One region of the Salmonella bongori NCTC 12419 genome, then DNA from elsewhere that is predicted to be linked to it. Evidence: predicted binding sites of a transcription regulator. Region 1 holds the regulator's gene; each other region holds the start of a gene.
The links. Region 1 encodes CRP, which controls carbon source genes, mostly activating them, when cyclic AMP is high. Its sites were predicted from a motif close to ATGTGANNNNNNTCACAT; they were not measured.
Positions count from the first base shown of each region.

Region 2: SBG_RS08255 (YchE family NAAT transporter) is a predicted target of CRP. The motif match lies at 7,054-7,071, and genes of this name have one in related genera.
Region 3: uxuA (mannonate dehydratase) is a predicted target of CRP. The motif match lies at 7,398-7,415, and genes of this name have one in related genera.

Region 1 covers NC_015761.1:3,339,216-3,349,950, forward strand. The annotation lists gene kefB (glutathione-regulated potassium-efflux system protein KefB) at 1-1,148, opposite strand, end outside; gene kefG (glutathione-regulated potassium-efflux system ancillary protein KefG) at 1,148-1,699, opposite strand; gene SBG_RS15935 (ABC transporter ATP-binding protein) at 1,963-3,867, shown strand; gene SBG_RS15940 (monooxygenase) at 3,912-4,223, opposite strand; gene SBG_RS15945 (hydrolase) at 4,421-5,485, shown strand; gene SBG_RS15950 (YheU family protein) at 5,485-5,703, shown strand; gene SBG_RS15955 (phosphoribulokinase) at 5,755-6,624, shown strand; gene SBG_RS15960 (OsmC family protein) at 6,668-7,072, opposite strand; gene crp (cAMP-activated global transcriptional regulator CRP) at 7,378-8,010, shown strand; gene SBG_RS15970 (YccS/YhfK family putative transporter) at 8,059-10,155, shown strand; gene argD (bifunctional acetylornithine/succinyldiaminopimelate transaminase) at 10,196-10,735, opposite strand, start outside.
Region 2 covers NC_015761.1:1,754,158-1,764,892, reverse strand. The annotation lists gene rssA (patatin-like phospholipase RssA) at 1-49, shown strand, start outside; gene rssB (two-component system response regulator RssB) at 140-1,153, shown strand; gene galU (UTP--glucose-1-phosphate uridylyltransferase GalU) at 1,356-2,264, shown strand; gene hns (histone-like nucleoid-structuring protein H-NS) at 2,394-2,807, opposite strand; gene tdk (thymidine kinase) at 3,345-3,962, shown strand; gene adhE (bifunctional acetaldehyde-CoA/alcohol dehydrogenase) at 4,153-6,831, opposite strand; gene SBG_RS08255 (YchE family NAAT transporter) at 7,308-7,955, shown strand; gene oppA (oligopeptide ABC transporter substrate-binding protein OppA) at 8,721-10,352, shown strand; gene oppB (oligopeptide ABC transporter permease OppB) at 10,475-10,735, shown strand, end outside.
Region 3 covers NC_015761.1:2,998,439-3,009,173, reverse strand. The annotation lists gene SBG_RS14140 (glycoside-pentoside-hexuronide (GPH):cation symporter) at 1-244, shown strand, start outside; gene SBG_RS14135 (glycoside hydrolase family 43 protein) at 244-1,794, shown strand; gene SBG_RS14130 (oligogalacturonate-specific porin KdgM family protein) at 2,019-2,912, shown strand; gene uxaC (glucuronate isomerase) at 3,020-4,432, opposite strand; gene SBG_RS14120 (fructuronate reductase) at 4,444-5,916, opposite strand; gene uxuA (mannonate dehydratase) at 6,027-7,211, opposite strand; gene SBG_RS14110 (MFS transporter) at 7,616-8,920, shown strand; partial or broken gene SBG_RS23205 (glucuronide uptake porin UidC) at 9,017-9,245, opposite strand; gene SBG_RS14105 (carbon-nitrogen hydrolase family protein) at 9,843-10,721, shown strand.

The sequences.
Region 1 (10,735 bases):
CGGCGCGATAACCATTTATCAATGCCTTTCATCAGTAACGGTGTGGTCATCATTGATAAGGTCACGGTCACCAATAATAACGCCATCTGATCGCCCTGAAACAGGCGTTGGGAAGAGGCAGTAGAAAAGAGCACAAAGGCGAACTCTCCTCCCTGACTGAGCACGCCGGCAAACTGCATCCGCTCAGAGCTTCTTATGCCATAGAGCCGCGCCAGCAAATATAACACCGCAATCTTTATCGCCACCAGAATGATGACGCTCGCCGCCACCCACAGCAAATGGGTATAAAGTACGCCAAGATTCAACGCCATGCCGACAGAGATAAAGAACAGCCCCAGCAGTAACCCTTTAAACGGATCGATAGCATTTTCCAGCTCATGCCGATATTCGCTTTCTGCCAACAAAACCCCTGCAATAAATGTTCCCAGCGCCATTGACAGCCCTAGCGCGTCCATAAATAAGGCGGCGCCCAATACCAGTAGCAGCGTGGCGGCGGTAAACACCTCGCGCACGCCTGACGAGGCGATAAAACGAAACACCGGACGCAACAGGTAACGACCGCCAACTAACATCCCGGAAAAGGCTAATACCTTCATTCCCACTTTGAACCAGTCAAAATACTCGTCGGCAGATCCCGCTAATAATGGCACCAACGCCAGCGCGGGAATCACCGCGAGATCCTGAAATAGCAAGACTGAAAAACCCAGTTGCCCGGCTTCGCTGCGATTCATCCCCTTTTCGCGCATTAACTGCAGAGCCATCGCCGTCGACGACATCGCGAGGCCGATCCCACCAACCACCGCCGCCTGCCATAAGAAATCAGCAAGCATCAGTAGCCCCGCCAACACCGCCGCGCTTAGCAGCACCTGCGCGACGCCGACACCGAAGATAGAACGCCGTAGTTGCCAAAGTCGGGAGGGATTCAGTTCCAGGCCAATGATAAACATCAGAAACACGACGCCCAGTTCAGAAAAATGCAGGATCTCGTCGACATCGCTGATAAATCCCAACCCCCACGGACCAATGGCGATCCCCGCCAGCAAATATCCCAGCACCGCGCCGATGCCAAGCCGGGCCGCCAGCGGCACTACCGCGACCGCCGCGAAGAGAAATAACACGCCCGCCATCAACAAATCAGAGCTTTCCATCAATGGCCTCCCGCAGTGACAGGATTGGCCAGCCACTCGCCATAGGCTTTCGCATGACTGGCCAGCGCCTGCGGTGACTGCCGACGCGCCCAATACACAATAATAGGCGTCATCCAGTGCATCCGACACATGGCCGAGGTCAGTTCAAAGGGACGCAGTACATCACTCATCGGATAGCGGTTCAGCGCATCATACCGATAAGCGCTCTCCGGCTCACCGGTGGTGATTACGCTACGCCAGTATTTTCCCGCCAGTTGGTTTCCTCCCGGCCCGCTGGCGAACCCCCGGCTCAAAACGCGGTCAAACCATTCTTTCAGTAAAGCCGGACAGCTATAGGTGTAAAGGGGATGTTGAAAGACAATGACCTCGTGCGCGCGCAAAAGCGCTTGCTCATAAGGCGTATCGATAAAAAAATCAGGATAGTGCGCATAAAGATCGTGCACCGTCACATTGCTGCACTGCATAGCCGGCTTAAGCAGTACCCGATTAGCAACCGAGTCCTGTGATTCCGGATGGGCATACAACAGCAAGACTTTTGCTGGCTGAGACATCATCCCCCTCCCGGTTATTTTAGATAGATACGCTTCATTCTTCAGGCTGCTTCTACGTTGATGACGTTTGTTCCCCCCAGTCACGTACTCTATGTACGCGCCCGGGATTAATGAGAGATAACCTTGTCCCTCACTAAAGGCCGCCTGAAGGATTTTGTGTATCATTGTTGTTTTGGGCTACCATTGCGCCCCAGCACGGCAAAACAACCGCGCTCTACATTATCATAATGATAAATTAACATAGTCTGAACATACGGCGCCTTATGATTGTTTTTTCTTCGTTACAAATTCGTCGCGGCGTGCGCGTCCTGCTGGACAATGCCTCGGCCACCATCAATCCAGGCCAGAAAGTGGGTCTGGTGGGTAAAAACGGCTGCGGTAAATCGACTCTGCTGGCATTGCTGAAAAATGAAATCAGCGCCGATGCCGGGAATTTTACTGTACCCGGAACCTGGCAATTAGCGTGGGTTAATCAGGAAACGCCCGCATTGCCTCAACCCGCGATTGAGTATGTGATTGACGGCGACCGTGAGTACCGTCACCTGGAAGCGCAGCTCAATGACGCCAACGAACGTAACGACGGACATGCTATCGCCGCCATACATGGCAAGCTGGACGCTATCGACGCCTGGACCGTTCGCTCCCGCGCCGCCAGCCTACTTCACGGTCTCGGCTTCTCTAACGATCAGCTAGACCGTCCGGTCAGCGATTTTTCTGGCGGCTGGCGGATGCGCCTTAACCTGGCACAGGCGCTGATTTGCCGTTCCGATCTCCTGTTGCTCGACGAACCAACCAACCACCTTGATCTCGATGCCGTGATTTGGCTGGAAAAATGGCTGAAGAGTTATCCAGGGACTCTGATTCTGATCTCACACGATCGCGATTTTCTCGACCCGATAGTGGATAAAATTATCCATATCGAACAGCAGACTCTGTTCGAGTACACCGGTAACTACAGTGCGTTTGAAGTACAGCGTGCCACGCGTCTGGCGCAGCAACAGGCGATGTATGAAAGTCAGCAGGAGCGCGTGGCGCATCTGCAAAGTTATATAGACCGTTTCCGCGCCAAAGCAACAAAAGCGAAGCAGGCACAAAGTCGTATCAAAATGCTGGAGCGCATGGAGCTTATCGCCCCGGCCCACGTGGATAACCCGTTCCATTTCAGCTTCCGTACGCCGGAAAGCCTGCCTAACCCACTGCTGAAGATGGAAAAAGTCAGCGCTGGCTATGGTGATCGCATTATTCTGGACGCTATCAAGCTGAACCTGGTCCCCGGCTCGCGCATTGGTCTGCTGGGGCGTAACGGCGCGGGTAAATCAACGTTAATCAAATTACTGGCGGGCGAACTGGCATCGGCCAGTGGGGAAATTGGCCTCGCTAAAGGCATTAAGCTGGGCTACTTCGCCCAGCATCAACTGGAGTATTTACGCGCCGATGAGTCGCCGTTGCAGCATATGGCGCGTCTGGCGCCGCAGGAGTTCGAACAGAAGTTGCGTGATTATCTTGGCGGTTTTGGTTTCCAGGGCGACAAGGTGACGGAAGAGACGCGGCGTTTCTCTGGCGGCGAGAAAGCGCGTCTGGTACTGGCGCTGATTGTCTGGCAGCGACCGAACCTGTTGCTGCTTGATGAACCCACCAACCACCTTGATCTCGACATGCGGCAGGCGCTGACCGAAGCGCTCATTGATTTCGAAGGCGCTCTGGTGGTCGTCTCGCACGACCGTCATCTGATTCGCTCTACTACCGACGACCTCTATCTGGTACACGATAAAAAAGTCGAACCGTTCGATGGCGATTTAGAGGATTATCAGCAGTGGCTGAGCGACGTCCAAAAACAGGAAAGCCAGAGCGACAACGAACCAAAAGAGAACGCGAACAGCGCGCAGGCGCGTAAAGATCAGAAGCGTCGTGAGGCGGAACTGCGCACTCTGACACAACCGTTACGTAAAGAGATCGCTCGTCTGGAAAAAGAGATGGAGAAGCTCAACGCCCAGTTAGCGCAGGCAGAAGAGAAGCTTGGCGACAGCAGCCTGTACGACCCGAGCCGCAAAGCGGAGATGACCGAGTGTCTGCAATTGCAGGCCAGCGTCAAATCCGGGCTGGAGGAGTGCGAGATGGCATGGCTTGAAGCGCAGGAGCAGCTTGAACAGATGCTACAAGAGCGCTAATTTCACTGGCAGGCTTTGCGTATGTAAAGCCTGCTATCCGCTTTTTAGCGGCTAAGGTTGCCGTGATTTATTTTCGTCAGCGCATCATTCACGCCAAATAATTTAAACGTCACCTCATCAACGCCGAGATTTTTCAAACGCGCTGAGTGTTTTTTCATGTAGGCCAGTGCGGTTTCTTCAGATTCAAATAAATAAATACCGCCCGCCTGCTGATTTTGCTCGCTTTCCGTCCAGATCTTCCAGATAAAGCCCGGCTCCTCATTAATTGACTCGGCCAGCCCGAGCAGCTGCCGGGTCATCTCCTCGCCAAACGGGCCGCTAAAGTTAAAATGGATCTGTAAAAGTGTCTTTGACATGTCCTCTCCTTCAGTCACATAACCACCGTACTGCCACACTACCACGATTAATTCAGCCTATGTATGTATTCACGCCATTTCTGTAGGGGATTGCGCACGTATTGATTACCGCCCGGCCTGGCGAAACGCTGTGCAACTTTCGTCCCCCCCTTGCTCAATTGCACCTAAAATCACATATTGACTAATCTGTGAACCTTATGCGCGGTATAGTATTGCTTCCAATATTCAATTGTTCTGGTGCTATGGTTGAGATCACGCCTACAGAAATGACCCCGACTGCCGATGACTCGCATGAATTTATTCCCATGCGCGGTATTCGTAATCGCCATTTACAGACTATGCTTCCGCGTTTGATCCGTCGCAAAGTGAGGTTCAGTGCCCACTGGCAACGGCTGGAATTACCGGACGGCGACTTTGTCGATCTGGCCTGGAGTGAAGATCCAGGCCAGGCGAAGCATAAACCGCGACTGGTCGTCTTTCACGGTCTGGAAGGCAGCCTGAACAGCCCCTATGCTCATGGTCTCATTGAGGCGGCGCAGAAACGCGGCTGGCTGGGCGTGGTGATGCATTTTCGTGGCTGTAGCGGTGAACCAAACCGGCTGAATCGCATCTACCATTCCGGCGAAACGGAAGACGGCGCCTGGTTTCTACGTTGGCTGCAGCGTGAGTTTGGCGCCGTTCCGACAGCCGCCGTAGGCTATTCGCTCGGAGGGAATATGCTGGCGTGCCTGTTGGCGAAAGAAGGCCGTGATATTCCCATCGATGCTGCGGTAATTGTTTCAGCGCCCTTTGTGCTTGAGGCCTGTAGCTATCACATGGAAAAAGGGTTTTCTCGCGTTTATCAACGCTATTTACTCAATCTGTTAAAAGCTAATGCATCACGCAAACTGGCGGCGTATCCGGGGTCGCTACCGGTAAATCTGGCGCAGTTGAAGTCAATGCGCCGCATTCGCGAGTTTGACGATTTGATCACCGCGAAAATTCATGGTTTTGCCGACGCCATCGACTACTATCGTCAGTGTAGCGCTATGCCGTTGCTTAGCCAGATTGCCAAACCAACGCTGATTATTCATGCCAAAGACGATCCGTTCATGGATCATCATGTGATCCCGAATACAGAAGATCTTCCCCCGCACGTGGAGTATCAGCTTACCGAGCACGGCGGACACGTGGGATTTATCAGCGGTACACCGCTGCGTCCCGAAATGTGGCTGGAACGCCGAATTCCTGACTGGCTGACAACATATCTGGAGGCGTCATAATGATTATTCCCTGGCAGGAACTCTCCCCTGACACTCTGGATAATTTGATTGAAAGCTTTGTGTTGCGCGAAGGCACGGATTATGGTGAACATGAACGTTCGCTTGAACAAAAAGTCGCTGATGTAAAACGTCAACTGCAATCTGGCGAGGCCGTTCTGGTATGGTCTGAATTGCATGAAACGGTCAATATTATGCCGAAAAAGCAGTTTCGCGAATAAAACGGCTTTGACGGTAATACATTATAATTAAACCTACATCATGGAGTTACCATGTCTGCCAAACATCCGGTGATCGCAGTAACAGGGTCAAGCGGCGCGGGGACCACCACCACCAGCCTCGCGTTTCGTAAAATTTTCGCGCAGTTAAATCTGCATGCCGCCGAGGTGGAAGGCGACAGTTTTCATCGTTACACCCGCCCGGAAATGGACATGGCGATCCGCAAAGCGCGTGACGCCGGACGGCATATCAGCTATTTCGGGCCTGAAGCCAATGATTTCAGCCTGCTGGAACGCACCTTCATTGAGTACGGGCAGACGGGAAAAGGCCAGTCACGTAAATACCTGCATACCTATGATGAAGCCGTACCGTGGAACCAGGTTCCCGGCACGTTTACGCCCTGGCAGCCGCTTCCTGAACCTACCGATGTCCTGTTTTATGAAGGGTTGCACGGCGGCGTCGTGACCCCGCAGCATGATGTCGCATGTCATGTTGATCTCCTGGTTGGCGTAGTACCTATTGTCAACCTGGAGTGGATTCAAAAATTGATTCGCGACACCAGCGAGCGCGGGCACTCTCGTGAGGCGGTGATGGATTCCGTGGTTCGATCCATGGACGACTACATCAATTACATTACGCCGCAGTTTTCACGTACCCATATTAACTTTCAGCGCGTACCGACCGTCGACACGTCAAATCCGTTCTCCGCAAAAGGCATTCCATCGCTGGATGAAAGTTTTGTGGTGATTCATTTCCGTAATCTGGAAGGGATCGATTTCCCCTGGCTGCTGGCGATGCTCCAGGGCTCGTTCATTTCTCATATTAATACCTTAGTGGTGCCGGGCGGCAAAATGGGACTGGCGATGGAGCTGATTATGTTGCCGCTGGTGCAGCGCTTAATGGAAGGCAAAAAAATCGAATAAAGTCAGTTTTTGCCGGATGCGCAACGCCATCCGGCAACGATAATTACGCCGCAATCACTTCATAAGAATGGGTAATATTGACTGCTTTTTCCAGCATCAGCGCCACCGAGCAGTATTTTTCGGCGGAAAGATCGACCGCACGGGCAACGGCAGCCTCTTTCAGCGAGCGGCCGGTAACGATGAAATGCAAATTAATATGCGTGAACAGCCTCGGCGCCTCTTCCCGGCGCTCAGAGGTCAGCTTCACTTCGCAGTTGGTGACATCCTGACGGCCCTTCTGCAGGATCGATACGACATCAATAGCGCTACATCCGCCTGCCGCCATCAAGACCATCTCCATCGGACTCGGCGCTTTGTCACCGGAGTTACCATCCATTAAAATCTGGTGGCCGGAGGAGGACTCACCAAGGAAAGTTAGTCCTTCAACCCACTTTACACGCGCTTGCATATTCGTAACTCCAATGTTTCAATTTTCCTGAAAGATTACGCGCATACGACAAAACTCGCAATGGAAGGCGACCTGGGTCATGCTGAAGCGAGACACCAGGAGACACACGGCGAAAGCTATGCTAAAACAGACAAGATGCTACAGTAATACATTGACGTACTGCATGTATGCAGAGGACATCACATTACAGGCTACAGTCTATTTTCGTAGCCCTCTTCCCAGGTAGCGGGAAGCATATTTTTGCAACCCCAGAGACAGTGCCTTTTCTGGCTCTGGAGACAGCTTATAACAGAGGATAACCGCGCATGGTGCTTGGCAAACCGCAAACAGACCCGACTCTTGAATGGTTCTTGTCTCATTGCCACATTCATAAGTACCCGTCAAAGAGCACGCTGATTCACCAGGGTGAAAAAGCAGAAACGCTGTACTACATCGTTAAAGGCTCCGTGGCAGTGCTGATCAAAGATGAGGAAGGGAAAGAAATGATTCTTTCTTATCTGAATCAGGGTGATTTTATTGGTGAATTGGGCCTGTTTGAAGAAGGCCAGGAACGCAGCGCCTGGGTACGTGCAAAAACCGCATGTGAAGTCGCTGAAATTTCCTACAAAAAATTTCGCCAATTAATCCAGGTAAACCCGGATATTCTGATGCGCCTCTCTTCCCAGATGGCTCGTCGCTTACAAGTCACCTCAGAAAAAGTAGGTAACCTCGCCTTCCTCGATGTCACAGGGCGGATCGCGCAGACGCTGCTGAATCTGGCGAAACAGCCCGATGCCATGACGCACCCGGACGGGATGCAGATCAAAATCACCCGTCAGGAAATTGGTCAGATCGTCGGCTGTTCCCGCGAAACCGTTGGCCGTATTTTGAAGATGCTGGAAGATCAAAACCTGATCTCCGCACATGGCAAGACCATCGTCGTCTACGGTACCCGTTAATTCCGTCAGAATGGCGCGTGTTACCATGCGCCATTTTTGTTTGCATCGATGTGGCGAAGACTGATTTATCACCCAGAGATTAATTACGCACTACGGCAAACGCTGGTGCTGTGCCTGCCTGTGGCTGTCGGTTTATTAATCGGCCAGTTGCACCTGGGATTACTCTTTTCTCTTGTTCCCGCCTGCTGCAATATTGCAGGCCTGGATACACCGCACAAACGCTTTTTTAAGCGTCTGATTATTGGCGCGTCGCTGTTCGCCGGATGCAGTCTGGCAACACAGCTCTTGCTGGCGGAGTCTGTCCCCCTGCCATTGATTCTGACCGGGCTCACGCTGGTACTTGGCGTGACGGCGGAAATTAGTCCGCTTCATGCGCGGCTACTGCCAGCATCACTGATTGCCGCCATCTTTACCCTGAGCCTTGCTGGATACATGCCGGTCTGGGAGCCGTTGCTTATTTATGCGCTGGGCACGTTATGGTATGGCGTATTTAACTGGTTGTGGTTCTGGCTATGGCGCGAACAGCCGCTACGCGAGTCGTTAAGTTTGTTATATCGTGAACTGGCCGATTACTGCGAAGCAAAATATAGCCTGCTTACCCAACATATTGACCCGGAAAAAGCGCTACCTCCCTTGCTGGTTCGCCAGCAAAAAGCGGTGGATCTGATTACTCAGTGTTACCAACAAATGCATATGCTTTCGGCGCACAATAATCACGATTACAAGCGCCTGTTGCGGGCTTTTCAGGAAGCAATGGATTTGCAGGAACACATTTCCGTCAGCCTGCATCAACCGGAGGAGGTGCAGAAACTGGTAGAACGTAGCCATGCAGAAGAGGTCATTCGCTGGAATGCGCAAACGGTCGCCGCCCGCCTGCGTGTGCTGGCTGATGACATCCTTTATCATCGCCTGCCAACACGCTTCTCCATGGAAAAACAGATTGGCGCGCTGGAAAAGATAGCCAATCAACATCCTGAAAACCCGGTAGGCCAGTTCTGTTATTGGCACTTCAGCCGAATTGCCCGCGTATTGCGAACCCAGCGCCCGCTTTACGCTCGCGATCTGATGGCTGATAAACAACGTCGCCTGCCGCTGCTTCCGGCGCTAAAAAATTATTTGTCGCTTAAATCGCCGGCGCTACGCAACGCTGGACGCATCAGTGTGATGATGAGTATCGCCAGCCTGATGGGGAGCGCGTTGCACCTACCCAAACCGTACTGGATCCTGATGACGGTATTGTTTGTTACCCAAAACGGTTATGGCGCGACACGCGTACGTATATTACACCGTTCAGTCGGAACGCTGGTCGGCCTGGTGATTGCCGGCGTCACGCTGCACTTACACATTCCCGAAAGCATTACACTGACGGTCATGCTGGTACTGACACTGGCAAGCTATCTGATTATTCGTAAAAACTACGGCTGGGCGACGGTTGGCTTTACGGTGACGGCGGTATACACCATCCAGTTGCTGACGTTAAACGGCGAGCAGTTCATTGTGCCGCGCTTTATCGATACGCTTATTGGCTGTCTCATCGCCTTTGGCGGCATGGTCTGGCTATGGCCGCAATGGCAAAGCGGGCTATTACGTAAAAACGCCCATGATGCGCTGGAGGCCGATCAAGAAGCTATCCGGCTGATCCTCAGTAATGATCCGCAGGCAACCCCGCTCGCTTATCAAAGAATGCGGGTCAACCAGGCGCATAATACATTATTCAACTCATTAAATCAGGCCATGCAGGAACCAGGATTCAACACCCATTATTTGTCGGATATGAAGCTGTGGGTGACACATAGCCAGTTTATCGTGGAGCATATCAATGCCATGACGACGCTGGCGCGGGAGCATACCATGCTGACGCCGGATCTGGCGCAGCGCTATCTGGAATCATGCGAGATTGCGATTCAACGTTGCCAGCAGCGACTGGAGTACGACGGGCCAGGCAGCTCTGGCGACGTCAATATTCTGGAGTCGCCGGAAATGCCGTCACAGGGCTTATTGAGCACTCTGGAGCAGCACTTACAGCGCATCATTGGTCATCTGAACACCATGCACACCATTTCGTCAATGGCCTGGCGTCAGCGGCCACATCACGGAATATGGTTAAGCCGCCGGTTGCGGGATAGCACAACACTTAAATCGTAGGTCGGACAAAATGCTCGCGCCGCCATCCGGCGATTCGTAATCAGGCAACCACTTTCGCTACCGCCTGCGCAAAGCGCTGCATCCCTTCATCAATATCCGCTTCTTCCACCACCAATGACGGCGCAATACGTATCACGTCAGGCCCGGCATTGAGCACCATCACTCCAGCCTCGGCGCCTGCGTACAGAAAATCACGAGCCCGGCCTTTATACTCCGTCTTCAGTTCCGCGCCAATTAACAGTCCCATACCGCGAATATCACTGAAAATAGCAAATTGCTCGTCAAGAGCCTGCAAATGTTGCACAAACCGCTGCCGTTTAGCCTGAACGCCTTTCAGCACTTCCGGTGTATTAATAATATCAAACGCCGCGCCAGCAACCGCACAGGCTAACGGATTTCCGCCATAGGTTGAGCCGTGGGAACCGACATGGAAGGCCGAGGCAATCTCCTGAGTGGTCAGCATGGCGCTCACTGGAAAACCACCGCCTAACGCTTTAGCGCTGGTGAGGATATCCGGCGTGACGCCATAGTGCATATAGGCAAACAGCGAGCCGGTGCGCCCCATTCCGCACTGTACTTC
Region 2 (10,735 bases), 1.6 Mb from region 1:
AGAGAAAAAAATGGACGAACTTATACCCTTGGTGCGTACCGACGTTTAATGTACCTTTTACGATCACTTAAGCAAATTCTGACAGGCGCAAGCGGCAATACCATGCCACTATTGATCAAAGCCAGTCAGGGGAGAGAACATGACGCAGCCATTGGTCGGAAAACAGATTCTTATTGTTGAAGACGAGCCTGTATTTCGCTCGCTTCTGGATTCGTGGTTTTCCTCTTTGGGAGCGACAACGGCATTGGCAGGCGACGGGGTAGATGCCCTGGAGTTGATAGGGCATTTTACGCCCGATCTTATGATCTGTGATATCGCCATGCCGAGAATGAACGGTCTCAAACTGGTAGAAAACTTACGCAATCGCGGAAACCAGACACCTGTTTTGGTTATTTCCGCAACCGAAAATATGGCGGATATCGCTAAAGCGCTACGCCTTGGGGTTGAGGATGTGTTACTGAAGCCGGTAAAAGACCTCAACCGATTACGGGAAACGGTGTTCGCCTGCTTATACCCCAATATGTTTAACTCACGGGTTGAAGAGGAAGAGCGTCTGTTTCGGGACTGGGATGCGATGGTGAGTAATCCGGTCGCCGCCGCACAACTGTTGCAGGAGTTACAGCCCCCGGTACAGCAGGTAATTTCCCATTGCCGCATTAATTACCGGCAGCTTGTTTCTGCCGATCAGCCAGGGCTGGTGCTGGATATTGCGCCGCTCTCCGATAACGAACTGGCATTTTATTGTCTGGATGTAACCCGGGCAGGTGATAATGGCGTTTTAGCCGCGTTGTTGCTGCGGGCGCTATTTAATGGCTTGCTGCAGGAGCAGCTTGGTCAACAAAAACACCGTTTACCGGAATTGGGTACTCTATTAAAACAGGTCAATCACCTGCTCAGGCAAGCGAATTTACCCGGTCAATTCCCGCTATTTGTTGGTTACTATCACAGTGGCCTCAAAAATTTGATACTCGTTTCCGCCGGATTGAACGCAACCTTAAATACTGGCGCTCACCAGGTTCAAATCAGCAACGGCGTACCTTTAGGAACGTTGGGTAACGCATATCTTAACCAATTAAGTCAGCGTTGCGACTCATGGCAATGTCAAATATGGGGAGCAGGAGGGCGTCTGCGGTTGATGTTGGCTGCGGAATGACCAAACGAAAGAATGGAAGAAAATTGCTTTACCGGCCTTTCCCGACGAATGTTACTATCAGTGGCAGATTTATAAGTATTTGTCTTAATTATACCAATATAAGTCCTTTTTGGACCTGAGGCTTGTTCCGGTACTGATATACTGGAACACGATACAGATTAATGAACACGTTCAATACATGAACAGTCCAGGAGAATTTTAAATGGCTGCCCTTAATTCGAAAGTCAAAAAAGCCGTTATCCCGGTCGCGGGATTGGGAACCAGGATGCTGCCAGCAACTAAAGCAATCCCGAAAGAGATGCTGCCGCTGGTCGATAAGCCATTAATTCAGTACGTCGTGAACGAATGTATCGCTGCAGGCATTACTGAAATTGTGCTTGTTACGCACTCATCTAAAAATTCCATTGAAAACCACTTTGATACCAGTTTTGAACTGGAAGCGATGCTGGAAAAACGTGTTAAGCGTCAGCTTCTGGAAGAAGTTCAGTCTATTTGCCCACCGCATGTCACGATAATGCAGGTGCGCCAGGGGCTGGCAAAAGGTCTGGGTCATGCCGTATTGTGCGCGCATCCGGTTGTTGGGAACGAGCCTGTCGCCGTTATTCTGCCAGACGTTATTCTTGACGAATATGAGTCCGATCTGTCGCAGGACAATCTGGCTGAAATGATTCGCCGCTTCGACGAAACCGGAAACAGCCAAATTATGGTTGAACCGGTAGCAGATGTTACTGCATACGGCGTGGTAGATTGTAAAGGCGTTGATCTGGCGCCAGGTGAGAGCGTGCCCATGGTTGGTGTGGTTGAAAAACCAAAAGCGGATGTGGCGCCGTCTAACCTTGCGATTGTTGGGCGTTATGTGCTGAGCGCGGATATCTGGGCATTATTAGCGAAAACACCTCCAGGGGCCGGAGATGAAATTCAGTTGACCGACGCTATCGATATGCTGATCGAAAAAGAAACGGTTGAAGCCTACCATATGAAGGGCAAAAGCCATGACTGTGGTAATAAGCTGGGATATATGCAGGCATTTGTTGAATATGGCATCCGCCATAATTCGCTGGGGGCTGAATTTAAAGCCTGGCTTGAAGAAGAGATGGGTATTAAGAAGTAACGAGACGTTATAATTTTTTAACAGAAGCGTTGGTAAGCCAGCGCTTTTTTTATGCGTGTTCGCATCAGGGGAGAACATTGGCAAAAAAAATCCCGCCAGCGGCGGGATTTTAAGCAACCGGGAAAAACATTATTCCTTGATCAGGAAGTCTTCCAGCTGCTTGCCTTGTTCTTCCATTGCTTTTTTGATTACAGCCGGTGTACGACCCTGGCCAGTCCAGGTTTTAGTTTCACCGTTTTCGTCAACATAGCTATATTTAGCTGGACGGGCTGCGCGTTTAGCTTTAGTACCGGATTTAGCGGCAGCCATGCTATTCAGCAGTTCATTCGGGTCAATGCCATCGGCAATTAACATTTCACGGTACTGTTGCAGTTTACGAGTACGCTCTTCCACTTCAGCAGCAGCAGCGCTTTCTTCTTCACGACGCTCGTTAACGACAACTTCTAATTTTTCCAGCATTTCTTCAAGCGTTTCCAGAGTGCATTCTCTTGCCTGCGCACGAAGAGTACGGATGTTGTTCAGAATTTTAAGTGCTTCGCTCATTGTAGTAATCTCAAACTTATATTGGGGTGGTTTGTTGAGCTAATAATAGAGCGATAAATTCAGTTGTGCAATAGCCAGGAATGTAAGGAATTCAAAATTACGCTTTATTAAGTACACGTCTTAATTATCTCAACTTAAATTTTCCTTGAGACGACGCACAAAAAAGAGCTTATTGGCAGGGGGGATACTCATCGCTCAACGCTAAAAATTTAGGATTCAGGTCACATTTTATCATGATGAAATACGATCTCATTGTAGGGATATCAATCTCTTGTATTAGCGTGCCTTACACGAAACACCTATTACTTTGCGCCAGATATGAGTAACGGCAACAATAAGTACAAGGTTTTCATATTGGTGGGTGATGATAAGCATTGTTGATGAATTTTAACGGCATAATTTGTGTAGGAATGTGTATAGTGAGCGATGTTTGCGCAATTCTTAATACGCGACGGCGCGCGAGTCGCGCCGTCGCGCCAGTAAATTATGGTACAATCCCGCCAATCTTTATTTCACTCAGGTGAGGTCCTGCGGCCAATGGCACAGCTATATTTCTACTATTCGGCAATGAATGCGGGTAAGTCGACTGCATTGCTGCAATCTTCATACAATTATCAGGAGCGCGGGATGCGTACTGTCGTATATACGGCGGAAATCGACGATCGTTTCGGTGCCGGTAAAGTAAGCTCTCGTATTGGTTTGTCGTCGCCGGCAAAATTGTTTAACCAAAATACATCCCTGTTTGAAGAGATTTGTGCCGAGAACGCACAGCAGGCAATACATTGCGTGTTAGTCGATGAAAGCCAGTTTTTGACGCGCCAACAGGTTTATCAATTATCCGAGGTTGTTGACAGGTTAGATATTCCGGTGCTTTGCTACGGGCTACGAACAGACTTTCGTGGTGAGCTGTTTGTCGGTAGTCAATACTTACTGTCGTGGTCAGATAAGCTGGTGGAATTAAAAACCATCTGCTTTTGCGGTCGTAAAGCCAGTATGGTTCTGCGCCTTGACCAGGATGGAAGGCCATATAATGAAGGCGAGCAGGTGGTTATTGGCGGGAATGAGCGTTACGTTTCGGTTTGCCGTAAGCATTATAAGGAAGCTCTGGAAGAGGGCTCGCTGACGGCGATTCAGGAGCGTCACCGTCATATTTGATATGAGGATAGCCATCGGCTAATAAAACGTTCTGTAGCGCTTTATATTCACTCTTCAGATGGTGATTGCTGGGTAGCGGCGTGGGCATTGTAGATTGGATAAGCACAACGTCTCAAACGTCTGACAACAGGTAAACAAAAAAAACGGCCTCCATGGAGGCCGTTATTATTAGGGTAAAGCGGATAACGAATTAAGCGGATTTTTTCGCTTTTTTCTCTGCTTTCGGGGCGGCAACGATAACTTTCTTCGCTGCAGTTTCACCTTCGGTGAAATCACGACCGTAGTAAGTATCCAGTAGAATCTGTTTCAGTTCGGAGATCAGCGGGTAACGCGGGTTCGCGCCGGTACACTGGTCATCGAAAGCATCTTCAGACAGTTTGTCGACATTCGCCAGGAAGTCAGCTTCCTGAACGCCGGCTTCGCGGATAGATTTCGGAATACCCAGTTCCGCTTTCAGGCTTTCCAGCCAGCCCAGCAGCCTTTCGATTTTCGCCGCGGTGCGGTCGCCCGGTTGGCTCAGACCCAGATGGTCAGCAACTTCCGCATAACGACGGCGTGCCTGCGGACGGTCGTACTGGCTGAAGGCGGTTTGCTTGGTTGGGTTGTCATTCGCGTTATAGCGGATAACGTTGCAAATCAGCAGGGCATTCGCCAGGCCATGCGGAATATGGAACTGAGAACCCAGTTTGTGCGCCATAGAGTGACATACGCCGAGGAAGGCGTTAGCAAACGCGATACCGGCGATAGTCGCTGCACTGTGAACACGCTCACGGGCTACCGGGTTTTTAGACCCTTCGTGATAAGATGCCGGCAGATTTTCTTTCAGCAGTTTCAGTGCCTGCAGCGCCTGACCGTCAGAGAATTCTGAAGCCAGTACAGAAACATAAGCTTCCAGCGCGTGAGTGACCGCATCAAGACCACCGAATGCGCACAGAGACTTCGGCATATCCATTACCAGGTTGGCGTCGACAATCGCCATATCTGGGGTCAGCGCATAGTCTGCCAGCGGATATTTCTGGCCAGTAGCATCATCCGTCACAACCGCGAATGGCGTTACTTCAGAACCAGTACCGGAAGTGGTGGTGACGGCGATCATTTTCGCTTTCACGCCCATTTTCGGGAACTTGTAGATACGTTTACGGATATCCATAAAGCGCAGCGCCAGTTCTTCGAAGTGGGTTTCCGGATGTTCGTACATTACCCACATGATTTTTGCAGCATCCATCGGGGAACCGCCGCCCAGCGCAATAATCACGTCTGGTTTAAAGGAATTCGCCAGTTCAGCGCCTTTGCGAACAACAGACAGGGTTGGGTCAGCTTCAACTTCAAAGAAGACTTCAGTTTCAACGCCAGCCGCTTTCAGTACAGAGGTGATCTGATCGGCATAACCATTGTTAAACAGGAAACGGTCAGTGACGATGAGCGCACGTTTGTGTCCATCGGTAATCACTTCATCCAGCGCGATAGGCAGAGATCCACGGCGGAAGTAGATAGATTTCGGAAGTTTATGCCACAACATGTTTTCAGCTCGCTTAGCAACGGTTTTCTTGTTGATCAGATGTTTCGGACCAACGTTTTCGGAGATGGAGTTACCACCCCAGGAACCACAACCCAGAGTCAGGGAAGGTGCGAGTTTGAAGTTGTACAGGTCACCGATACCACCCTGAGACGCCGGGGTGTTAATCAGGATACGCGCGGTTTTCATCTTCTGGCCGAAGTAGTTCACGCGATCCTGCTGGTTGTCCTGGTCAGTGTACAGGCAAGAGGTGTGCCCAATACCGCCCATCGCCACCAGTTTTTCTGCTTTCTCAACCGCTTCTTCGAAATCTTTCGCGCGATACATCGCCAGTGTCGGAGACAGTTTTTCGTGGGCAAACGGCTCGCTTTCATCAACAATCGTGACTTCACCAATCAGGATCTTGGTGGTCTCTGGTACGGAGAAACCTGCCAGTTCAGCGATTTTGTATGCTGGCTGACCAACAATAGCGGCGTTCAGCGCGCCATTTTTCAGAATGACGTCCTGAACCGCTTTCAGCTCCTGCCCTTGCAGCATGTAGCCGCCGTGGCTGGCGAAACGTTCGCGAACGGCATCATAAACGGAATCAACAACAACAACAGACTGTTCAGAAGCACAGATAACGCCGTTATCGAAGGTTTTGGACATCAAAACAGACGCGACAGCACGTTTGATATCAGCGGTTTCATCAATGACAACGGGGGTGTTGCCCGCGCCCACGCCGATAGCTGGTTTACCGGAACTGTACGCTGCTTTAACCATGCCAGGGCCACCTGTTGCCAGAATCAGGTTGATATCCGGGTGGTGCATCAGAGCGTTAGACAGCTCGACGGAAGGTTGATCGATCCAGCCGATGAGATCTTTCGGCGCGCCTGCGGCGATAGCCGCCTGCAGAACGATATCTGCGGCTTTGTTGGTTGCTTCTTTAGCGCGCGGATGTGGGGAGAAGATGATGGCGTTACGGGTCTTCAGGCTAATCAGAGATTTGAAGATAGCAGTAGACGTCGGGTTAGTAGTTGGCACGATACCGCAAATAATGCCGATAGGTTCTGCAATAGTGATAGTCCCGAAGGTGTCATCTTCAGACAGCACGCCGCAGGTTTTTTCATCTTTATAGGCGTTGTAGATATATTCGGAAGCGAAGTGGTTTTTAATCACTTTATCTTCAACGATACCCATACCGGATTCAGCAACGGCCATTTTAGCCAGCGGAATTCGGGCATCAGCAGCGGCCAGAGCGGCAGCGCGGAAGATTTTGTCGACTTGTTCTTGAGTGAAACTGGCATATTCACGCTGGGCTTTTTTTACACGCTCTACGAGTGCGTTAAGTTCAGCGACATTAGTAACAGCCATAATGCTCTCCTGATAATGTTAAACTTTTTTAGTAAATCATCTGCGCGATACGTGAGTATAGACAGATCGACGATACTTTGTATAAATGCCTGAATTTCAGGTGGTTACTTAACGTCCGTTTCGCTCTGATTTACTAAAAGAGCTTCTGCGTCAGCTTCATTTAACTCTAACGCGTTACGTCCAGGTGGCGTAAGCAAGATTACTCACTTCTGAGTAGCGATTGTGTGATCTAAATCAAGTTTACGCAAAGCTGACACCTTTCAGCAGGCCATTCGAACGTTTAAGGGGGAGTGTTAAAAAATCTTTGTCATGAATAATGAGCGCATTAGCATAATTAGTACATATTAATAACATCGCTGAATGGATGAAATTAGGCGCAGATAAGAGGTGAACTATGCGGCTAAAAGGCGTATCTTCAGCGCGTTTTTATCATTAATGAATATTGACTTCATCCGGCTAACGTTTCGGAGCTAATCGTGATTCAAACGTTTTTTGATTTCCCTGTTTACTTTAAGTTTTTTATCGGACTCTTTGCATTGGTCAACCCGGTGGGAATTCTTCCTGTTTTCATTAGTATGACCAGTTACCAGACGGCAGTGGCGCGAAACAAAACCAACTTAACCGCCAATCTGTCGGTTGCCATCATATTGTGGATCTCTTTGTTTCTCGGTGATGGCATTTTGCAACTTTTCGGCATTTCCATTGATTCGTTCAGAATCGCCGGCGGGATCCTGGTGGTAACTATCGCAATGTCGATGATTAGCGGGAAACTGGGTGAAGATAAACAAAACAAGCAAGAAAAATCAGAGACGGCGATTCGTGAAAACGTTGGTGTGGTGCCGTTGGCATTACCGTTGATGGCTGGGCCTGGAGCAATTAGTTCGACGATCGTTTGGGGGACGCGCTACCACAGCGTGATGTACCTTTTAGGTTTCTTTATCGCCATTGCGTTGTTCGCGTTAAGCTGCTGGGGATTGTTCCGTATGGCTCCGTGGTTGGTGCGCGTATTAGGGCAAACCGGTATTAACGTGATTACCCGAATCATGGGGCTATTGTTAATGGCGCTTGGCATTGAATTTATTGTGACAGGAATAAAAGGTATTTTCCCCGGCTTGCTTAGCTAATCTTATGTTCATTGTTTTACAGGCGGCCCCGTAAGGGGCCGCCTTGTGTCATCTTACGTCACCTTTCTTACGTTGATAAGTATTCAGTGTCTAAATAACAAAGAATGCTACTATAACATTTCTTTATTTATCTTTTCTTTATCAACGCGTTAGCATTAATGCGCCGTCAGTAAAAAACGGTGTATCTGTTATTTTTGTCACATCATTCTCTGGGGCTTGATGAAGGATTATTGAAATGTTATTAGTTATTTCAGCATGCTCTTAGATGAATGTGCTAAATAATGTTCAATTGTTAAATTTGTGTGTGTTTGTAGGTGTAAGCCGGGACTCTGGCATACTAAAACCAGGGTTTTTGAATATCCGATTGATTTATAACAAAAATAATAAAAAAATTAGCATGGTGATGCCCTTTTTTAGGGGGCGGAATTTTTATTAAAAGAGAATTGCTTAACAAATTTGTAAAATCAATTGGCGGTTCAGAAACGCATTTGATACTTTCCAGCCAAACCTTTTTGCAGAAGATTGTGCATGATTGAGAACTATTTTCATCTGGCAGTTTGACAGAGATAGCGTGCGACGTGGACAGGTACGTTGCATACCGAATCGACGAAAGGCGATCGAATGAATCGTCAAAATAAATAAAGTCGGTGATAGCAAAAGCAGTGACAGACCTGGCAGCACAGCCTCCGGTGCCGTACAGGAACCCTGACGGGATTAAACAGGCTGGTAAAAACCAGTAATTATAATGAATGGAGTACAAACACAATGTCCAACATCACGAAAAAAAAGTTGATTGCAGCGGGAATACTCACTGCCCTCGTAGCCTCCAGCGCCGCGAATGCGGCAGACGTGCCGGCAGGGGTACAGTTAGCCGACAAGCAAACGCTGGTACGTAATAATGGTTCAGAAGTACAATCTCTCGATCCGCATAAAATTGAAGGTGTGCCTGAATCGAACGTTAACCGCGACCTCTTCGAAGGCTTATTAATTAGCGATGTGGAAGGGCATCCTTCGCCGGGCGTCGCGGAAAAATGGGAAAATAAAGACTTTAAAGTCTGGACGTTCCACCTGCGCAAAAACGCGAAATGGTCGGATGGTACGCCCGTCACCGCCAATGATTTCGTTTACAGCTGGCAGCGGTTGGCTGATCCTAATACGGCATCGCCATACGCCAGCTATCTGCAATACGGACATATCGCTAATATCGATGACATTATCGCTGGTAAAAAACCAGCAACCGATCTGGGGGTAAAAGCCCTTGACGATCACACTTTCCAGGTGACGTTGAGTGAGCCAGTCCCTTATTTTTACAAATTGTTGGTTCACCCTTCCGTTTCTCCCGTGCCGAAATCAGCAGTCGAAAAATTTGGCGATAAATGGACCCAACCGGCCAATATTATTACTAATGGCGCCTATAAATTAAAAAGCTGGGTAGTGAACGAGCGTATTGTGCTGGAGCGCAACCCGCAATACTGGGATAACGACAAAACCGTTATCAATCAGGTGACTTACCTGCCTATCTCTTCAGAAGTGACGGATGTGAACCGCTACCGTAGCGGCGAGATCGATATGACTTACAACAACATGCCGATCGAATTATTCCAGAAACTGAAAAAAGAGATCCCGAATGAAGTACGCGTGGACCCCTATTTGTGTACCTATTATTACGAAATTAACAATCAAAAAGCGCCGTTTAATGATGTTCGCGTACGTACGGCGCTGAAACTGGCGTTAGACCGCGACATTATTGTTAATAAAGTTAAGAATCAGGGCGATTTGCCCGCTTACAGCTACACGCCGCCGTATACTGATGGTGCAAAACTGGTAGAGCCAGAGTGGTTCAAGTGGTCACAGGAGAAACGTAATGAAGAAGCGAAGAAATTATTGGCTGAAGCTGGTTTTACGGCGGACAAGCCCTTAACATTTGACCTCTTGTATAATACCTCCGATTTGCACAAAAAACTGGCAATTGCCGTGGCGTCTATCTGGAAGAAAAATTTGGGCGCCAATGTGAAGCTGGAAAATCAGGAGTGGAAAACCTTCCTGGATACTCGTCATCAGGGTACCTTCGATGTCGCGAGAGCTGGGTGGTGCGCAGACTATAACGAACCCACTTCGTTCCTCAATACCATGTTGTCCGACAGTTCAAACAATACCGCGCATTATAAGAGTCCGGCTTTTGATAAGCTGATTGCCGACACGCTGAAGGTGACAGACGACGCACAGCGCAGCGAACTGTATGCTAAAGCGGAGCAGCAGTTAGATAAAGATTCTGCCATTGTGCCGGTGTATTACTACGTTAACGCGCGCCTGGTAAAACCCTGGGTAGGTGGTTATACCGGTAAAGACCCTCTGGATAATATCTATGTGAAAAACTTGTATATTATCAAACATTAATGGCAGGGCATGGGGCAACGGTGGTTGCCCCATCGTGTCTTTTCTCATCGCACTATAACTTTTCCTGCCGGGCTAAGTTTGTCACGCAGAAAAGTAAAGGCACACGCCAGAAGGTACGGGCAATGTTGAAATTTATTTTACGCCGCTGTCTGGAAGCGATTCCGACGTTATTTATTCTTATTACTATTTCCTTTTTTATGATGCGCCTTGCGCCGGGCAGCCCTTTTACCGGTGAACGCGCTTTGCCGCCGGAAGTGCTGGCCAATATTGAAGCAAAATATCATCTGAATGATCCCATCATGACACAGTACTTCAGCTATCTGAAGCAGCTGGCACATGGTGATTTTGGGCCATCGTTTAAATACAAAGATTACACGGTTAAC
Region 3 (10,735 bases), 340 kb from region 1:
GGGTTGGTTCGGTTATCAAGCCGGTTCTGCCGTACAAACTCCACTGGCGACCACCGGGATCATCTTAATGCTAACGCTTGCGCCTTCTGCCTCTTATTTAGTGCTCTGGCTTTTATCTCTCTTTTATAAACTGGATGATAAATTTATGGCAAAAATTCAGGCAGATTTAGCGCAACGCAAGGGCGCTGTCGCTAAAGATGAAAAAGAAATCGTTACTTTTATACCTGAAAAAGTGGTGTCCTGATGATGAAGAATGCAGAAAATCCAGTCTGGTTGGCAGATAATGGTGATGGCACTTACCGTAATCCGGTTATTTACGCCGATTACTCTGACCCTGATATTGTACATGTCGCCGGAACGTATTATATGGTGGCATCCAGTTTTAACGCTATCCCTGGTATTCCGGTACTGGAATCTGTCGATTTGGTGAACTGGAAATTAATTAATCATGTCGTACCGCGGTTGCCCGCGCCTTTTTTTGATGCCGTACAACCGGGGAAGGGGATCTGGGCACCGTCTATTCGCTATCATGATGGCTATTATTGGGTTTTTTACAGTATGCCCGACCACGGCATCTTTATGTCAAAAACGAAAAACCCGCATGAGACGTGGTCGACGCCGCATTGTTTAACCACGCAAAAGGGCTGGATCGATCCCTGTCCATTTTGGGATGACGATGGCAGCGCGTGGTTGGTTCATGCTTTTGCATATAGCCGTTCGAAAATTAAACATAAGTTGCAACTATTTCGGATGTCGTTTGATGGCAAACAGTTGCTTGATGAAGGTCGTATTATTTTTGACGGGACCTGCTCGCACCCTACCATTGAGGGGCCAAAATGTTATAAACGCCATGGACTGTATTATATTTTCGCGCCTGCCGGAGGCGTTGAGCGAGGATGGCAAACGGTACTCAGAAGCGAATCGATGACCGGCCCCTGGATAGCAAAAAATGTTTTACATCAGGGGAATACGCCGGTCAACGGTCCGCATCAGGGCGGTTGGGTCGAAACATCCGCTGGCGAATGCTGGTTTATGCATTTTCAGGATAAAGGCCTTTTTGGCCGTATCGTGCATTTGCAGCCGATGCAATGGGGCGACGATGGTTGGCCCCGTTTAGGCCAGGCAACGGATAGCGGCATTGGCGAGCCTGTTTTACGCCACCCTAAAATGCAGGGGCGTAGTGATGTCGCGATCAGCGTTCCGCAAATGTCGGACCGTTTTCCGCAGGGTAAGCCTGGATTGCAATGGCAATGGCTGGCTAATCCACAAGAGGAGTGGTTGGTGCCGACAACTCAAGGTCTGACCTTGCAATGCGCGCCCGGTGGGAAACAATCGTTATATGATACGCCGCAGCTACTGCTGCAAAAATTTCCCGGTCCAGATTTTAGCGTTGAAACGAAGCTACAAACGCAGTTTGGCCATGATGGCGATGAGGCCGGGTTTGTTATTTATGGTGAGCGATTTTTCGCATTACATATCGTTCGTGAAAAGAATGAACATTATCTGAAAACAATTTTTGGCTGGAATAGCGATGATAACGTGGTCGCGTATCAGACACGTACTATTCAAAAATTGTCCAATGCGCCAACCGAACTTAAAACGACCGTCAACGAGGATGGAATATGCCGCTTCTATTGGCGTGCCGTAACAGAGGAATGGAGGTGTATCGACGACACTTTTGCCGCCGCAGCAGGAAAATGGACTGGGGCTAAGTTCGGTATTTATGCTTTGTCCGCGAAAGAACACTCGCAGAGGGGGAGGGCTTTATTTGAATACGTTCTGGTAAATAAATAGGTTTATACACTTTGTTCTTCAAGTTGCATCTTTGCTGGCTGCGTTTATTCACTCCAGTCACGTATTTCTGTCCGCGCTAGGGCTCGTTCTCTTGCCGCGTACAGAGGGCCAGCGCAAGTGCTGTTCAAAACACGAAAGCGTTTTGCGATGCAACTTAAATGATTTCGTATATATATCATAATTTCATTCTACGTCTGATAGTAATAATTTTGGGGCTGCCTATATTGGCTGCCGGGATCGACACGTATCAAATTTATCATATTACTTATTTTGTCTATGGCATTTTTAAATGGAGTATTAAATTGAAAAGCAGAAGATTAAATTATTTACTGATAATCAGTACTTTTATTCTTATTCCTGGGCTGTCAGCGCAGGCGAGAACTACCGCCACAGAACCTGCAACCAATATGACAATTTATCAATGTGCTAACGTGGTAAATACGAAACCTTTCTCAAAAATTTACTTTAGTGAACGTACACAATACCGTACCGCGAAACGTTCGTTTCTTGAGAGGCTGATGTTTTCCGGTGTGGTGTTGCAGGATGGCTGGATGAAAAATATGTACTGGAGCGTGGAAACCGATGCCGATCTTGGGGAACATTTTGACCAATGGAAAAATAGCTATCAGGAAATTGAGGTAAACAAGCCTGTACCTCTCGGGCAGTCCGATTTTTATCTCGAGCCGGGGACGGTATTCCACTGGGAACAGGCGGGATCGCGGATCGATCCCTACATTGGGATTGGCTACCATTTTGATCCCACACTGAACGCAGTATTACGCTATCGATATAATCATCAGAATCATGATGATATTACACTGGACGGCTCGTATGACGATTCTTCAGAACATCGTGTGGATTTATACTTAACAAAAGCCTTTACGCCAGATTTCCAGATCCAGTATAACCCAACGTACTACAGTAAAGTTCATTCGGATAAGTTTACTTATACCAATGGGAAGAACCATACATTACAGCACAATTTTGTTTTTACCTGGCATGCGACGCCGCGTGTTTATCCTTTTGCCGAGCTGGGCTATATGGATAAATATAAAAGAGGCAATAGTACCGAAAACGACTATCAAATCCGTTTAGGCGTGAAGTTTGATATAAATTAGTCCATTAGGCTGTTATTACTAAAATATATTGCCTGGTGTCATATAAAAAAGCCGCCGGGCTGGATATCCACGGCGGCGATATTTTTATGCTCACATGTTAATCGCGATTATTTAATCGTGAAATAACGCTGGGCATTATTGAAACAGATATCCTGAACCATGCGGCTTAGCATCGCTTCGTCATCAGGAATTTCTCCATCCTGCGCCCATTGTCCCAACAGGTTGCAGAGAATACGGCGGAAGTATTCATGGCGCGTATAAGAAAGGAAACTGCGCGAGTCGGTCAACATGCCAACGAACTGGCTTAACAGCCCCATTTGCGAAAGCTGTTCCAGCTGGCGCAGCATCCCGTCTTTCTGATCGTTAAACCACCAGCCGGAACCAAACTGCACTTTTCCGGCAATGCCCGCTCCCTGGAAGTTGCCGATCATGGTTGCCAGAACTTCGTTATCACGTGGGTTCAGGCAATAGAGGATAGTCTTGGGCAGTTCATTGGTCACATCCATACTGTCGAGCAAACGGGAGAGCGCCCAGCTAATGTTATTATCGCCAATAGAGTCAAAACCGCTATCCGGCCCCAGCAGGCGGAACATACGGGTATTATTGTTACGGATCGCGCCAATATGTAGCTGCATCACCCAGCCGCGTGCGGCATACTGACGGCCCAGCCAGACCAGTACCGCCGTGGTGAACTGGGCGATCTCAAGTTCGCTCAGCGTTTCGCCAGCCAGACGTTTACCCAGAATGGCGTCAAGCTGCGCGTCGTCGGGCACCGGCGCAAATCGCAGCGTTTCAATGCCATGATCGGACGCGCGGCAACCGCAGGCGGCGAAATGATCGAGACGGCGAGTGAGCGCCTGCCGTAAATCATCGAAACGAGTGATGCTGACATCCGCCGCCGCTTCCAGTTTACCCAGATAATCGACAAAGCCGTCCAGCTCAATTTTGAAGACTTTATCGGGGCGCCAGCTTGGCGCGACTTCAATATCAAAGCTGTTATCGGCAGTTATCTGGCGATGGTACGTCAGCGAATCAATCGGGTCGTCGGTTGTCCCTACCATCCGCACATTCATCTGCTGCATAATACCGCGTGCGGAAAACGCCGGCGTCGCCAGTTTCTCATTGCAGTGCGTCCAGATACTTTCTGCGGTATCCGGCCCGAACAGTGTTCCCGTAATGCCAAATGGACGACGTAGTTCAAGATGCGTCCAGTGATACAGCGGATTACCCAATGTTTTTGGTACGGTATTGGCCCAGGCCATATACTTTTCATAATCACTGGTCTCTTTGCCGGTGATCAGCGACTCATCCACGCCTGCGCTTCTCAGCGCCCGCCATTTATAGTGGTCGCCTTCCAGCCAGATCTGACCGAGGTTATCGAAACGGCGATCATTGGCAATTTCCTGAGGGCTTAAATGGCAGTGAAAGTCATAAATCGGCATCGACGCGGCGTACTTATGGTACAACGTGCGGGCAATGTCATTTTTAAGCAGAAAATCTTCTGTCATAAACGTAGCCATGATTAATCTCCTTACTTGCCCAGCGCTGCTACCGTGGCTTTTGCGCCATTCTGCAAGAGCTGTTGATAAGCATCGGTAACGGCTTGCACAAATTCGCGGTTCCTCGGCAGGTCGTTACCAAAAATAGACTCAATGGCGAATAACCCACGCACGCGCTCTTCCGGCGTCTGATATTGCTGATGAATCGCCTGATACTGCGCGAGCAGTGGATCGACGACATCAATGGCCTTGCCTTGCTCATCCATACCGCCAACGTAGCGCATCCATCCGGCGACGCCCAGCGTCAGATGGCGATAGTCATCGCCCTGTTGCAAATGCAGGCGTACCGGATCCAGCAGACGCTGCGGCAGTTTCTGGCTGCCATCCATCGCGATCTGCCAGGTGCGGTGTTTCAACGAGGGGTTAGTGAAACGCGTAATCAACAAATTCGCATACCCTTCCAGATCGGTGCCTTCCGGCATTGACAGCGTCGGCGCTTGTTCATCAAGCATCAACGCGAGCGCCGCGCGACGGTAATCCGGGTTAGTCATGGTGTCGGCGATGGTGTCATATCCGCCGAGATAACCCAAATAGGCGAGGAATGAGTGGCTGCCATTAAGCATACGTAGCTTCATCATCTCAAACGGCACTACGTCTGCCACAAACTGAGCGCCGACGGCGTCCCAGTCCGGGCGACCATTCACAAAATTATCTTCGATAACCCACTGGCGGAAGGGTTCACAGGCGATAGCGCAGGGATCGTAAACGCCCAACTGGTCGGCAACCAGCTGTAGTGTCTCGTCGGTGGCTGCCGGAACAATGCGGTCAACCATTGTACAGGGGAAGGTCACATTATCAGCAATCCACGCGGCGAGGGCGGTATCGCGAGCTTTCGCCAGACCGAGGACGGCAGCCTTCGCAACGTGTCCGTTTTCGCGTACGTTATCGCACGACAGCACGGTAAAGGCTTTCAAACCTTGCTCCCGGCGTAAGTTTAGCGCTTCGACAATATAGCCGATGGCGGATTTAGGTTGCTGCGGATGAGCAAGATCGTTTTGGATCAGCGGATTATTGATATCAAGCTCACCGCTGGCGGGATCGGTGCAGTAGCCTTTTTCGGTCACGGTTAATGAGACGATCGCGGTTTCCGGGCGTGCCATTGCCGCCAGAATCCCGGCATGACCGTCAAATTCAGGGTGCAGTGCTTCTTTCATTGAACCGATAATTTTCAGTTCAGTGCTTTCTGCTCCGCGTTCTGCAACGGTGTACAGTAGATTTTGCGCTTTCAGGTTCGCGATCAGCCGGGCATCGTTACCCGGCATCAGGTTCACTTCACAAATGCCCCAGTCGCTGTCGCTTTTTTCCAGTAAGTGATGGGTAAAAAGCGCCTGGTGCGCGCGGTGAAACGCGCCGCAACCCAGATGCACAATACGGGATACCAGACGTGATTTATCCCAGTTTGGGCGGGCGACGGAAACCTGGGCGGTGGCGATATTCTGTTCCATTGCAAACTCCTGTCATTCGACGTCTTCGCCCGCGATCTCCGGGGCGAGGCATGTTGCTATTGCATTGAGTAGGGGAAATCGCATGACGCGTCGCGCCATGCGAAAGAAGGTTATTTGCTAAAGAAAGCGCGCTGGATAGCCAGTTCGACGCCGCGGACTTCCGCAAGCCCTTTCAGACGGCCAATGGCAGAATAACCCGGGTTCGTTTTTTTCTTCAGATCGTCCAGCATCTGATGACCGTGGTCCGGGCGCATCGGGATCAGATCATCGCTACCTTCGGCTTTACGGCGGTGCTCTTCTTCCACAATCGCTTTAACGACTTCATACATATCCACATCGCCGTGTAAATGGGCGGCCTCATGGAAGGTTTTCGGATTCTCTTCGCGCAGCGTAGAGCGCAGATGCGTAAAGTAGATGCGCGGACCAAATTGTTTGATCATATCAACTAAATCGTTGTCAGCGCGCACGCCATAAGATCCCGTACACATGGTGAAACCATTCGCCATGCTATTGACGGTTTCCACCATCCACTGCATATCTTCAATGGTAGAAACAATGCGCGGCAGTCCGAGAATAGGGCGCGGCGGATCGTCAGGGTGAACGGCCATACGCACACCGACTTCGTCGGCAACCGGAATAATGGCTTTCAGAAAATAGGCGAAATGTTCACGCAGTTTTGCTTTATCGATATCTTTATACGTCGCCAAATGCTGACGGAACTGATCCAGCGTATAACCTTCTTCCGCACCGGGTAAACCGGCAATAATGTTGCGGGTCAAACGTGCTTTGTCTTCCTCACTCATGGCGGCAAAACGCTGACCTGCCTGGGCGATCTCTTCTGGCGTATAATCAGCTTCTGCTCCCGGACGTTTCAGGATATGCAATTCAAATGCGGCAAATTCAATCTGATCAAAACGCAGCGCTTTTGAACCATCCGGCAACACGTATTCCAGATCGGTACGTGTCCAGTCCAGCACCGGCATAAAGTTATAGCAGACCGTATAAATACCGCATTGCGCCAGATTACGCAGCGTTTGCTGATAATTTTTGATCCACAGATCGTACTGGCCGGTGTGGGTTTTGATGTCTTCGTGGATAGGTACGCTCTCTACTACTGACCACTCCAGACCCGCCTCTTCAACAATAGCTTTACGTTTCTGGATCTCGTCTATCGACCAAATTTCTCCGTTTGGGATATGGTGTAACGCCGTCACCACGCCGGTCGCGCCAGCCTGGCGTACATCTGACAGCGTTACCGGGTCGTTAGGTCCGTACCAGCGCCAGGTTTGTTTCATGTTCAGTTTCCTCTTCTTGCGATGACATCTTCGTGGTTGACCCATCGTTAGCCAACAGCGAAATGTGCTTTGTAAAACCAGTTATGGCCCCTAAATTCAACCAAAATTTTTCTCATGTCAACCTTGTTCTTTAAATTGGCTAACCAAATCACAAATATTATTAATTATGGTCTGCCAATTTTATTTGTTTGATCTGTGTCAATTTTTGATGCGCGAAAAGCATTCACCATTCAACTGGAAATGAGTTGATTTATTTATGTCGGGAATATTAAGGGCGAAGGTTACCGCCAGATTTTGACCGATCCGGATGAGGAAATATTGATTGGTCAACCAATTGTGTGATTTCAGCTTTCCCGCTACAGGTCAGACAGCGTGGAGATAATGTTTTTTAACGAGGCTTTATCATGAAGATGACAAAATTAAGATGGTGGATTATCGGTCTGGTCTGCGTAGGGACCATCGTAAACTACCTGTCCCGAAGCTCGCTTAGCGTTGCGGCGCCTGCGATGATGAAAGAGCTCCATTTTGATGAGCAGCAATATTCCTGGGTGGTAAGCGCCTTCCAGCTTTGCTATACCATTGCGCAGCCGATCACCGGCTATTTAATGGATGTCATCGGACTGAAAATCGGCTTCTTTATCTTTGCCTTGTTGTGGTCGTTAATCAACATGGCGCATGCGTTGGCCGGCGGTTGGATAAGTCTGGCATTTCTGCGTGGTTTGATGGGGCTAACCGAAGCGTCGGCGATTCCGGCCGGGATTAAAGCCAGCGCCGAATGGTTCCCGACGAAAGAACGCGGTATTGCGGGAGGCCTGTTTAATATCGGTACTTCAATTGGCGCGATGCTGGCGCCGCCGCTGGTGGTCTGGGCGATGTTGACTTTTGCCGATAGCGGCATCGGTACGGAAATGGCGTTTGTGATTACCGGTGGGATCGGCGTGCTATTCGCTATTACCTGGTTCCTGATTTATAACTCGCCAAATAAACATCCGTGGATCACCCACAAAGAGCTGCGTTATATCGAAGACGGCCAGGAAAGTTATCTCCAGGACGATAACAAAAAGCCTGCCGTTAAAGAGATTATTAAAAAGCGTAATTTCTGGGCGCTGGCGATCACCCGTTTTCTGGCGGACCCTGCCTGGGGAACGCTGAGCTTCTGGATGCCGCTGTATCTGATTAACGTTATGCATCTGCCGCTGAAAGAGATCGCGATGTTTGCCTGGCTACCGTTCCTGGCGGCGGATTTTGGCTGTGTTGCAGGTGGCTTCCTGGCGAAGTTCTTCATGGAAAAGATGCACATGACCACGATCAATGCACGCCGCTGCAGCTTTACTATCGGCGCTATTTTGATGATTTCGATCGGTTTTGTCAGTATTACGACTAACCCGTACGTTGCCATTGCATTGATGAGTATTGGTGGTTTTGCGCATCAGACGCTTTCTACTGTTGTTATCACCATGAGCGCCGATCTGTTCAAGAAAAATGAAGTGGCGACGGTGGCGGGTCTGGCTGGTTCTGCGGCATGGCTGGGGCAGTTAAGTTTTAACCTGTTTATGGGGGCATTGGTCGCCATTATCGGTTACGGTCCATTCTTTATTGCGTTAAGTCTTTTCGATATTATCGGCGCTATCATCCTGTGGGTGTTGATTAAAGATCCGGCGAAGCATAATCCGCATACGCTGGAACAGCCGCTGGCATCTCATCGCTAAATTTGTAGGGTTGCAGGCCTGATAAGCGAAGCGCCATCAGGCATTCCTGAACGTTTATCAATTGGTCATGGCCACCTTTGGGTGGCCTTTTTCCTCTTATCGGAACATAAGATTATACCGGATACTCATTTTCACATCCCCGTAATTGAGGCGATCGCCCCACATGGTGCTATCGCGCTTTACGCCCCTTTATCTGCGGCAAGAAAAATGTGCATTCCCTTTAACTGCCCTTCTTTAATACGGTAATTGATGGTCTCCGCACTCCCGGCCCTTTAATGTGGACATCGCGTTCACTGGATTCATAACCGCGGGTGGCAACGGACGCTGGTGGTCCAGATCATGGCTGAAGGATGCGTAATCCTCAGGTTGCTAAAATGCTCAACAATAAATACCACACCATTGTCAGTTTGTTGATGGCGCGTTTTAACGATGCACAGGCGAGGAGGAAGTCAGCGCGAAGATAGAGAAAGAAATGGCGGTAAGGCGACTACTGGCAATCACATAGGGTGTTTTATCGGATAGCAATGTAAATGCCCGACATGCCAGCTTTGCTACGACGCTAAGAAATATGTTAACTGGGCTATTAAAATGTAACTTTATATGCTAGCGGTAGACAAAAATACGCGTTTGTTTTAGATGGACGCTTTTTCCTTTAGTTCGCCTGATTATTTTCAAGTGATAACAATAATATTGTGATAAGCATTATCAGTTGCAGCAAAATTTTTTTTGAAATATCTATCGCACTGCCAGTGTTTATAACATTCCCGTTAACTAAATAAAGAATCAATGCCCATTATCTTTTATTCTGCAAATGTTGAGTTGTCTCACAAAAAAACGGTATGAGGTAATGATACCTATTCCACAACATCCCCAATAGACTATACGTTACTTTGAATTCTGGTTCCATGACGGGGATGTTTCGATGACACGCAATTTTACGCTCTCAGCCTGTCAGTATATTGTTACTGAAATAAACACTTTTGAAGATTTTATAACAAAGGTAAGCGCGCTCCTTAATAAAAGTAAGGAAGTTGATTTGGTTATCTTTCCGGAACTCTTTACCATTGAGTTATTTACCTTATTGAAAAACTGGCAAGAAAGGCCAATTTCACACCTTATCTTAATTGATCAGTTTACGGAGGCCTATAAGAATTTTTTTCAACAGGAAGCAAAAAAAAGAGGACAGTTTATTGTCGCCGGTTCTCATCTGGAGCAGACTGGGGCTGAACGGTATGAAAATATTGCGCATATATGGGGGCCGGATGGTGAACATTATTCCCACAGTAAGACACATATTTTCCCGGCGGAAAGCGGATGGTATACGCAGGAGGGGGAGAAAATGGACGTATTTCAACTGCCGTTTGCTAAGGTGGGGTTCAATATTTGCTATGAGGCAGAAATTCCGGAGTGTGCCTCGACTCTGGCAGAGCAGGGGGTAGAGTTAATCCTGACACCTTCCGCCACGTTTACGGAACAGGGATTTTGGCGTGTCAGGCACTGTTGCCATTCACGGTGTATTGAAAATCAAATTTATCTTGTCCACTGTTGTCTCGGCGGTAGTCCTGGCGGCTCATTACCTGGCTGTTGGGCCCGCAGTTCAATTTTAAGCCCATGCGATGTCGTGTGGAAAAATCCAGAAGGGGTTATCGCAGAGGCCTATGTAAATAAAGAAGATGTCATCTCCGGAGAAATTAACCTTGATGTGCTGTATGCCAATAGACTTGAGGGGGCAGCGACAACGTTTAAGGACAGACGCAGAAAAGCAGGCATGTATAATGTTTGGCCATCACACATTAAATAACAGAATGTGGCTCC